One region of the Shewanella sp. K8 genome, then DNA from elsewhere that is predicted to be linked to it. Evidence: riboswitches for the same ligand, from Rfam matches in the RefSeq annotation. Region 1 holds a riboswitch; the other holds the start of a gene.
The links. Region 1 has a riboswitch for lysine ahead of ON072_RS12715 (Na+/H+ antiporter NhaC family protein). Riboswitches for the same ligand answer to the same signal wherever they lie in the genome.

Region 1 (5,622 bases):
TGCTGCTTCAAAACCTCGTTGAAAAATTTTTTGATTTTTTTAACCCTTTTGTCAGCTGGCTGCGTTTCTATGGTCAACGAAAGCGAACTTTTTGGAGAACCAAGATGAAAAAATCTCTGCTGAATCTGGCGCTGATAGGCGCACTGTTACCCGCTACTCTGATGAGCCACTCAGTACTGGCTCAGGATAGACCTCTGCTGGAAACCACAGGCGTCAGCCAGATACAGGTTGAGCCCGATATGGCCGAAATCAATGTTGAAGTGTCATTAAGCGAATCTGATGCCAAGGCGGCCAAGGCCGCATCCGACAAGGCTGTGGCCGCTTTTATCGAGCGCCTGCTCAAGGCCGGGGTCGCCAAGGAGTCGATTGCCGCCGCCAATCTGAATCTGCAACCTGAGTATGTTTACCTCAAGGACAAGGCGCCCGAGCTCAAGGGGTATCGCGCCAGTCGCAGTGTGACCGTGTTGGTAAAACAGTTGGATCAGCTCAACCCCATACTGGACTCGGCGCTAATAGGCGGGATCAACAAGGTGAACCAGATCAACCTTAAGTCCAGTAAAGAAGCCGAGATGCGCAAGCAGGCGCGGCAGGCGGCCATTGAAGATGCCAAGCAAAAGGCCAGTGAGCTGGCAGCCGGATTCGGCGAGAAACTCGATGGCGTCTGGTCGATTCGTTATTTCGACCAAGGCCCGGTGCGCCCTGTGATGTACAAGGCCGCCATGATGGCTGAAGGCGCTATCAACCAGAGCTATGAGTATGGCCAGGTAACTTTCTCCGACAGGGTCGAGGTCAGCTACAAGCTGCGTGACTAAACCCAAGTTATCCTGTCTGACAGTTATGATGCGGGCACCCTGGTGGTGCCCGCAATGTTTGTTTTATCTGCCAATATCGCTTGTTTGATGTTGGTGAGTTGTAGGTGATTTTGAAACAGCAGATACAATTTGTTGCTCCTTTGAGGCAGTCTCTGGACGCTTTTTATGCTTGAATGAGCCAGAGCCAATCAATCTTGCATAAGGAGTGTGCCGATGAAATTGACCCGTCTGACACTACTGGGAATAGGTTTATTCAGCCTGGTCGCCAGCCCATCAACCGTATTCGCCAATGTTACAGCGCAAGTCGGAAAGACCCACAAACAACGACTCTGCCTGGTGAATGAGACGGAATACACTGTGCCCGGCAGCGAGATCCAATCCCAAATTAATGACAAGGATTTCGATACGGGTTTGCAGGTGTTTATTCGGTATCGCGGCCAGAGCTGTGCCGAGAGCAAGCAGACTTTTGCCAGCCTGTCATTGCCGGAGCCAGAGTCACCAACGATGGATGACTACCGCTTGGTTATCCAGCGAAAACAAGCACCCGAGTCGGAAACCAAGGTTTGGGAATACCGTTACCAGCAAGGCTATTCGAAACTGGGCTGGCAGACACTGGCCAAAGAGGTGGAGGCCATTTTCTTATCGCCGGCGAGCTAGCTTAAGATGAGGGCCTGAAAAAACAAAAGCCGGTGGACAATATCACCGGCTTTTACTTTGAAGTCCTCGAGACTTATTTACCTTCCAAACCTGCGATCAACTTCTTGGTGTACTCAATGACAAACTGCTGACAGTGGATAGCGGTTTGTGGCTCAAACTCTTCGCCGTGCAGGTCGGTATTGGAGAGTACCCGAATCCCGATAAAAGGGATCGCATAGGCCTTGGCAACCAGGGCGGCCGCAGCGGTTTCCATCTCTTCGGCCGAGGTTTGATAAGTTTGGTGCAGCCACTCGATGCGGTCGACTTCGCGGTTCCACTCATCGGCACTGCCGATCACGCCGGTCACTACCTTGCCATGGCGATAAGCTGACGCCAGTTGTTGTCCCAGAGCCAGCAGCTTGGGATCGGCATCAAAGCGCTTGTGTTCCACCAGCTTGCCATCCTGACGCAAACGCATGGTGACATCGAAGTTATGCCAGCGTTTGGGATCTATGCCTTGGCCTTTGGGGTGTAGATCGCTGCGATAGGAACCCATATTGAAGCTGTATTTCCCCAATACTATGTCGCCGCGGTGCAGCGCCGGGTCGTGGCCGCCGGAGGTGCCCTGGTTGATGATAAAACCGGGTTGAAATTTTTCTATCGCCAGTGTGGTGGAGGCGGCGGCATTGGCCATACCTATTTCAGTACGGGACACTATGACAGGATAGCCATCCACAGTGCCTTGCCAGAAAGTCCAGGAACCAAGAGTTGTCTGTTTGGGGTCTTTCAGGGCCTGAACCAGGGTGTCGACTTCGACATCCATGGCACCTTGCAGCAGTATAGGTGCCCGGGCGGGGGGTTGCCATGGAATGGCTGGAGAACAAGGCACAGAGTGCCACACAAAAACGTTGTAACAGAGTCATTTGCACACCTTTAATTGTTATTTCAGTGTCGCGGTAGGGGAGGGCGATCCTAGGTGCAGCTGTGGTTGCCGTCAACAGCCGGAGCTGGCATTTGCGAGCCCAGACATGAGTCACTTGCCAAAGGCTTAATGCCAACCGGGCGGGATATTTACCGCCAGAGGCACAATCTGGCTTGCTATTGGGGTCGTGATAGTTAGAATGCCAGTCGAATACCTTTGAGTAGAGGCGCGCTGCCTAAGAGTAACCGGGAAGAGGGTGATGCCTTTGAGGCCCGGGGAAAGGAGTCGGCGCCGAAGTAGCCAGGTCATCAAACCTAGCTGCTGGTTCTGTATCTAACAGGTGCAGGACTGCCATAGTCATCCACTATGGAGCGCTACCTGAAGGAGCTGAGAAGTTTCTGCCCTCCTTGGTCTGAGTTTCTTCGATCCTATCGGTAGATCTCCACCTTCTTTGGTGTAAAGAGATCATGAATATCATGCATTTTGCGGACTCTCCCTGGTCCATAGTTCCTCCTCTGCTGGCGGTTGCGCTGGCGATCATCACCCGTAGAGTACTGCTCTCCCTCGGGGTTGGCATAGTCGCCGGCAGCCTGATGTTACAGCAGTTTTCACCGCTGCAATCGCTGCGCTACCTGTTTGACTGTGTGCTGAAAATCTTCTGGGTCGATGGTGCTCCCAACAGCGATAACCTGAATATGCTGCTGTTTATGCTGCTGCTGGGTGGGCTTATCAGCTTGATGACCGCCTCGGGGGCGACCCGTGCCTTTGCCGAATGGGCCGCCAGACGTTGCCAGAGCCGCAAGAGTGCCAAGTCGCTCACCGGCTTGATGGTGTTTGCCTTCTTTATTGACGACTTCTTCCACAGCTTGTCGGTGGGGCCCATTTGTCGCCCTGTGACCGACAGATTCCAGATCTCCCGCGCTAAGTTGGCCTATCTGCTGGACTCAACCGCGGCACCCGTGTGCGTATTGATGCCCATCTCCTCCTGGGGGGCCTATATCATCGCCCTGGTGGGCGGCATACTCGTGGCCCATGGGGTGACAGAGCAGAGCCCGATCGCCGCTTTTGTGCAGATGATCCCCATGAATCTCTATGCGGTATTTACCCTGATCATGGTGGTGGTAGTCATCGCCTTCCAACTGGATATTGGGCCGATGCGACAGCATGAGCAGCGGGCGCTCGAAGGCAAGCTCTGGGATGAATCCAAGGGCCGGCCAATAGGGCTGGATATGGAAGCCCCGGCCGACAGCCGCGGCGGCATGCTGGATATGGTGTTGCCGATAGTGACACTGACGGCGGCGAGTATCTATTTCATGCTGGACTCCGGGGCTCAGGTATTGGCCGCCAATGGTCAGGCCTTCAGTGTGCTGGGCGCCTTTGAACATACCAATGTGGGTTCGTCTTTGGTTTATGGCGCCCTTTGCAGCCTGGCGGTGTCCGGCCTGTTGGCTCTGCGTCTCGGTCTTGGGATATCCACTTGGCTGCGCGCCGCCCCCAGAGGCGTTATGGCCATGTTGCCGGCGATCAACATACTGCTGTTTGCCTGGACCATAGGCGCCGTGGTGCGTGACATGGAAACCGGCAAATATCTCGCCAGCCTGGCCAACGGCAACCTGCCCACAGGGCTGCTGCCTGTGGTGGTGTTTGTGCTCTCCTGTGCAATGGCTTTTGCCACAGGCACCAGCTGGGGCACTTTTGGTATCATGTTGCCACTCGCCGGTGATATGGCCGCCGCCAGCGATATCCAACTCCTGCTGCCCATGTTGTCGGCTGTGCTGGCCGGCGCTGTGTTTGGCGATCACAGCTCGCCCATCTCCAGTACCAGTATTTTGTCGGCCACCGGCGCCGGCTGTCACCATATAGATCATGTGCTGACCCAGTTGCCTTATGCCCTGACCGTCGCCTTCGGGGCGGCGCTGGGGTATCTGGCCATGGGGCTGCTGCATTCCACCCTGGCCGGTTTCCTGGTGAGTGCCGCTTGGTTTGCACTCTTCTGCCTCTATCACGCCAGGCGCTTCCAGGCGGCCCCCGAGGCCGCCATCGGCTGAGGCTGAGATGGGATACCAAAAAAGCCCCGGGAGTTTCCCCCCGGGGGCTTTTTACTTTTACAGGGCTTGCGTGACGATAAGGAGTATCAGTGATCCAGATAGAGATAGTTCTGCCAGCTTTTCATCCTTATCAAGACTTTACGCATGATTGATACATGCTCAAAGCTATCGGAATAGATGGCGATCTCCACATTGGTGCCCAGTGGCAAATGATACTGACTCAGATCATCCAGCGGCTTGAGTTTGACCAGTGGCCGGCCGTTGAGGCGAATCTGTGACGAGCCATAGAGCTGCCCCTGCGCCTGCACCTGAGATTCACCTATGGCTGGCAGCACTTCGACCACTTCGGCTTGAAACACCTTGCCCGGCAGGGCGCGGAAGATCAGCTCGGCCTTGAAACCGGGTTTCAGCCGCAGCAGCGAGTTTTGCCTAAAGGCGCCGACAAAAAAGCGCTCCTCTTGATGGACAAAGGTCATCACAGGCCTGAGGGGCATGGGCACCACCATCATTCCCGGTCTCAGGGTCAACTGGGTCACATAACCGTCTGAGGGGGCGCGCATGCTGGTTTCTTCCAGATTGAATCTGGCTTTTTCCAACATGGCGGCAATTTCGGCCACCTGGGTGTTTTGCCCCTGATACTCGGCTTCCAGTGCCAGCTTGGCGCGCCGGGCTTCGGCCTCGGCCGCCTCTACTGAGGCCTGGGCGCCGAGATAATACTGATGACGGTTGTCGACATCGGCGCGGGTAAAGGCGCCTTTTTCAAAACCGCGGCGGTAGCGCTCATATTCCAGTTGGGTTCTGTCCCGTTCGGCCTCGGCCTTGATGCGACTGGCCTCGGCGGCCTTATAGGCGGCGTCCAGCCCCAATACCGCCTGTTTGGCCTGCTCCAGGCTGGCCTCCAGCCGGGTGACTTCTGTCTGATAAGGAGTCGGATCGACCCGGAACAGCAGCTCGCCCTCCTTCAGCAGTTTGTTGGGGATGACGGGCACTTCTATGACCTTGCCGCGCACCGAGGGGATCAGCGGGGTGGTGACATACATCTGGCTGCCCATGGCAGTATGGGGATGGTTGTAGTTCATCAACAAAATCAAGGTGCCTATCAGTACTACTCCGCCGAGCACGGCAGTAGGCACGCTCCACTTGTTGAGCGGGATGCGGAAAATCTTGAAGATGGCGACGCAGATGGCGGTATAAGTGAGGATAA
Region 2 (5,622 bases), on a different contig from region 1:
TATAAGACTGCTTATTGTTGTTTTATGTTTCCATGCTCAAAAACACTCCCTTAATACAAAGGGATTAATTCTTGTAACATCAATTGATACAAACAAGAAACAAAATACACAAAATATTACAAATTATCAGCTAGTTACAGAATGGCAGACGCTAAAAAGGATTTCATATCCGGCTCTGACTTAACCAGAAAGAGTGAAGTAGTTGGTCATCACCTTGTAGAGCTCAGTTCCCTGGTGCACAGACGCCGAGGCAAAATGCAGCACAGGGATCACATCCTCATTGAGCGAGAGCCTGGTGACTTCAGTGCCGGCATCGACTCGGTCGAGCCTGAGCATATTGACCAGAGGCGCACCCGCAGCCAAAGGTACTCCCGGCTCGGCCAGATACTCCACCATACCTGCCATAGGTGCGTGAAACTTTCGATAGTCTTTCAGCATACAAGCAAAACGCAACATCACCTCGGGCTGTATGCTCTGGGCTATCACCTCTCTATAGCTCAGATAACTTAATATGCCTTCCGCATCTCGGCTGGCATCGGCAAGATCGATACGCTCCTGGCTGCCAAGCTCCAAAGTAAAGGCCGACACTGCGACTTTCAGCTCTCTGCCCCGGCTATTGGCATAGTCGCTGAGCTGCCACCAGGGATTGAAGGCCGCTTCATCCATGGCGCCGCCAAAACCTTTAGGCATCACCAGGGTATAGGGAATATGAAAGTAGCCGGCAGCGGACAGCTCATATTCGGGGCAATAGAGATGTTTACAGGACTTGGGGCCGGTGTGCAGATCCAGCACTATGTCAGCGCCGTGCGCCAGTTTTTGCAGATTGAGCGCCAATCTCTGCCCGGTCGTCACTCCCCAGGGATTGGCCAATGCCTGTTCACAGTTGGCAATAAGAAGACGACGAAAAGCGTCAAACAGTGCTGGCTCCGGCAGCTCACTATGCTGCAGATACCAGTCATCCAGGTGGACAGCCTGATCCAGATAGGCTCGGTTCCAGTTGATACCTGTGATGGGATCGAAACGGCCCAAGGTAAACTCACCGCTTTTCTGGTTAATCCCCAAGGGGTTGGCCAGAGGCACCAGGGTGATATCTCCCAGAGGCGGATGAGCCTTGAAGTACTGCAGCAATTGCAAAATCACCGCATTGCCCTGCACCTCGGCGCCATGCACATTGGCCTGAATATAGACGCTGGGCGCCGCATCGCTGGTACCTTTGAAGCGATAAACAGGTATGGTCAAGGGCTGGCCGGCAGCCAGCTCCCCAACCGGCAGATGTTCAAGCTGCATCCTGAGCCCCTTCAAACAGGTTACGATGCAAAGCGGCAACAACATCACCGGCTTCGGCTTCCGACACCAAGACACAAAGATTGTGCGGACTGGCGCCCTGACAGATCATCCTGACGTTGTGGGGTTCGAGCACTTCAAATACCCGGCGACAGATCCCGGCAGTAGTGGCTATCTTGTTGCCTATGATGGCCACCAGAGCCAGCTTATCTTCCACCCGCACACGGCAGTTTTGCGACAATTCCTGCAGCAGGGCTTCGGTCAGAAGCCCCTTGCCGGCCGAATCTGAGCCCGTTTTGTCCAGCGTCAGCGACACGTTCACCTCTGAGGTGGTAATGAGATCGACACTGATCTTGTGCCGCGCCAACACGGCAAAGGTCTCTGCCAAAAAGCCCTGGGCATGCAACATCTGCAAACTGTGCAAGTTAAGTAGGGTCTGATCTCGTCTCACCGCAACGGCCCTGAATACCGGCTCATCTTCCACTTGGTGACGGATCCAGGTGCCACCTTTTTCCGGTGCCCGACTGGAGCCGACAAACACCTGGATCTGTTGACGCACCGCCGGCAAGATGGTGGCAGGGTGCAACACCTTGGCACCGAAAGTAGCCATCTCTGCCGCCTCATTAAAACTGATTTCTGCGATAGGCCTGGCGTTGGGAGCCAGTCGGGGATCCGTGGTGTAAATCCCTTCTACATCGGTCCAGATCTCGACCGCATCGGCTTCCAGCGCCTCAGCCAAAAGGGCCGCAGAATAATCGCTGCCACCACGCCCAAGCGTAGTGGTTCGGCCATCGGCATCGGCGCCGATAAAGCCCTGGGTCACCAGCAGTTGCTGCTCAAGCAAAGGTTGCAATTTCTCTGTCGCCAGTCGCTTCAACTCGGCGATTTGTGGCTCGGCCTTACCGAAATGGCTATCGGTACGCATCACCTGGCGCACATCAAAGGCGCTGGCCTTGGCACCACGTTCTCTCAATACCGCGGCAAACAGCGCTGAAGAACACTGTTCGCCCAAAGATAGGATCTCATCGACCATAGCATGACTCGGCGCCTGCAATAACCTGGCACTGAGCGTTGCCATGCGGCTGAGCAAAGCATCCAGCGCCGCGGCAACATCTGCCGGTCTGCCAAGTTTATCCAGAATTGCGTATTGAATGGTGGCTATCTCTTTCAATAGCTTGAGACGGCGCTCATCCCCCATGTCTGCCTGGGACAGCTCCACCAACAGATTGGTTACGCCACTGGATGCACTGACCACAACCAGACGGGTGGCCGGGTTTCCAAGCACTATATCGGCACAGCGATTCATCGCCTGATAATCGGCAACTGAGGTACCACCAAACTTGGCAACAACAAGAGACATCAGCGCATTCCCCCACAGGCAGGTAACAGGGAAAGGTCGATAACGAGAATAGATTTCATGAGTTAAGCTCCGAACAGATAACGTTCGAAGAGCCTGGTGCAGAGATAACGCACCCTATAGCAGGGAAACAGCGATCGTCACCAGAAGCTCTCCACCAAAACCAGGTGACAGTCGCCAGGATTCAGCCTGACCAACCGACCGGAAGCATAGCCAATACGCATCCCGACCTCGGCGTTAATCTCCCTCATGAGCCGTCATTGGAGAATTGGCCTCCTCTGACTCACTACCTAGTTAACGCACCTCTTCTGTTCCTTTCTCGCGAAAGGGATGAAAAAATTAGCAATAAAGTCCTTATGAAGTCAATGCTAATTTGCGCAGGATGAAATTTCCTCAACTCATCCGTCACTGAGCTCGGGTAACTCGCTGACCAGGCGCGCCCTGGCAGCAAACTGTCCAAGCGCCACCTCTCGCTCCCCTTTCAGGCAAGGCACCAAGGTCAAGAGCCCACTATCAACGTAGTAAAGGGCATTTTGGCGATACTTTGATGCCAGTTCGATTGCCGCGGCCTTATCCAGAAACAGAGCCCAGCTTTTTTCCATATGACTGAGATCATCGGCAGCGCCTATGATCGCCCGGTAAGGAATGCCCAGCTTATCAATATCGTGTTGTAGCTGCCGATCGAGAAGGCGGTTTTGGCAAGAAGTGAGTTTTTGCCCAAGGGGATTATGGGCGGTGACAATAGCGAAAGGAACAGCGGAAGAAAACGACTGAGTCAATAAAAAGCATGCGCTCTGGTAGTACTGCCAGAGACTTTCAAATGCAGCATCCATTGTAGTATCTGTCTCTAATGAACCGGATTTATTCTAGCAAAGGCTTTTGCATTCCCCTAGCCCCGTGAGCAAGCTCACAGTAAGACAAAATACAAAATGCTTATCTTTCAATAGGTAACGTAAAAACTTGTGATATAGATCATAGTTAAACATTAATTTGTTAACATTTCATTTGTTAACAAATGCCCAATCCTAGTACAATGGATTGTATCGACAGAGGCTTAGAGTTAAGTGTGTGACCCGGCTAGCGCCATTACGCTACAGCATAAGTCTCTATCGATAACGACTCTGTACCAAATGTAATCTGGTTTTAAGATGACATTTTCTGGATTTTCCATGTCTTTCAGGAACTAAATCCCGCCACTGGGAATCCTAGACAGTACAGTTCGCGCCTCTCCGGGTGGAGAGCATACTTTTTGCTAATCATGAAGTGTGTTGCCGTTTCATTTCAGTTTTGAACAGCACTTACGTGAACCCTGTGAATGTTGGCGTTTTAGAGAGTATAGCGGAGCGTCACCCGCGCTCATGGTTAGATAAACTGATTTAATTAGGTAAATAACATGCAAAACCCGCACATTCTGATCGTTGAAGATGAAGCCGTTACCCGTAACACGCTGAGAAGTATTTTCGAGGCAGAAGGTTATGTGGTAACCGAAGCCAATGATGGCGCAGAGATGCACAAAGCCTTGCAGGAAAACAAGGTGAACCTGGTGGTTATGGATATCAACCTGCCAGGTAAGAATGGTTTGCTGTTGGCGCGGGAATTGCGCGAAATCAACAATATCGGTCTCATCTTCCTTACTGGCCGTGACAACGAAGTGGACAAGATCCTTGGATTGGAGATCGGTGCCGATGATTACATCACCAAGCCGTTCAACCCTCGTGAACTGACCATTCGTGCCCGTAACCTGCTGACTCGAGTCAACAGCTCTGGCGCTGAAATTGAAGAAAAGGCTGCCGTTGAATACTATCGTTTCAATGGTTGGAGCCTGGAAATCAACAGCCGTTCTCTGGTGAGCCCACAGGGTGAATCTTACAAGCTGCCACGTAGCGAATTCCGCGCTATGCTGCACTTTGTGGAAAACCCAGGCAAGATTCTCAGCCGCGCTGAGCTGCTGATGAAAATGACCGGCCGTGAGCTCAAGCCACACGACCGTACTGTTGACGTGACTATCCGTCGTATTCGTAAGCACTTCGAAAGTGTGCCTGATACACCGGAAATCATCGCCACCATCCACGGCGAGGGCTACCGTTTCTGCGGTAACCTGGAAGACTGATAAACACGCGTTATCGGCCCTGCACAAAGCCAGCTTATCGAGCTGGCTTTTGTTTATCTGCTCACCTATTTCGGTTCCCCCAGCTACTGATATTCGCAGTGGCTTCCTCACGGCAATTCTCTGCCAATCCCAGCTCCTTTATCTCCTTTATCTTAGGTAGCTCCTTTGCCACATATGCCACTTTCGGAAACAGTTGCCATACGATTGCCCATTGATATTCATCGGCATCCGCCGAGCTGAATGCAAGTTTGATTCTGCTGGCTTCGCGGCACTAGATATTCGCCCATAAAAAAACCCGCCATCAAGGCGGGTTTTTATCAGGATAATTAATCCTTATTTCTTGGCTGCGTTACGAGCCTTGGTTTCTGCGATAACAGTCTCAGCCACGTTGGCAGGACATGGAGCATAGTGAGAGAACTCCATAGAGAACTGACCACGACCAGAAGTCATGGTACGCAGGTGACCGATGTAACCGAACATTTCTGCCAGTGGCACGTCAGCCTTAACACGTACGCCAGTCAAACCAGCTTCCTGATCCTTGATCATACCGCGACGACGGTTCAGGTCACCGATAACGTCACCAACGTGATCGTCTGGAGTGAACACGTCAACCTTCATCACAGGCTCCAGCAGCTGAGGCTTGGCCTTAGGCATAGACTGACGGAATGCACCCTTGGCAGCGATTTCAAACGCGATTGCTGAGGAGTCAACTGCGTGGTAACCACCGTCGAACAGTTCAACTTCAACGTCCAGTACTGGGAAGCCAGCCAGAGGACCTTCGTTCATCATGTCTTCGAAGCCGCTTTCAACTGCTGGCCAGAATTCACGAGGTACGTTACCACCAACAACGCTGGAGGTGAACTTGAAGCCA

Region 2: it holds a riboswitch for lysine, as region 1 does, so the genes downstream of both, lysC (lysine-sensitive aspartokinase 3) here and ON072_RS12715 (Na+/H+ antiporter NhaC family protein) in region 1, are expected to answer to the same signal.

What each region holds. Positions count from the first base shown of each region.
Region 1 is NZ_JAPEHY010000021.1:78,625-84,246, reverse strand. It holds gene ON072_RS12730 (oxidative stress defense protein) at 105-812, shown strand; gene ON072_RS12725 (hypothetical protein) at 1,026-1,469, shown strand; gene ON072_RS12720 (5'-methylthioadenosine/S-adenosylhomocysteine nucleosidase) at 1,543-2,337, opposite strand; lysine riboswitch at 2,584-2,755, shown strand; gene ON072_RS12715 (Na+/H+ antiporter NhaC family protein) at 2,838-4,418, shown strand; gene ON072_RS12710 (HlyD family secretion protein) at 4,505-5,622, opposite strand, start outside.
Region 2 is NZ_JAPEHY010000017.1:85,541-91,162, reverse strand. It holds gene ON072_RS11080 (succinylglutamate desuccinylase/aspartoacylase family protein) at 181-1,287, opposite strand; gene lysC (lysine-sensitive aspartokinase 3) at 1,277-2,644, opposite strand; lysine riboswitch at 2,781-2,957, opposite strand; gene ON072_RS11070 (DUF3293 domain-containing protein) at 3,040-3,474, opposite strand; gene arcA (two-component system response regulator ArcA) at 4,035-4,751, shown strand; gene fusA (elongation factor G) at 5,085-5,622, opposite strand, start outside.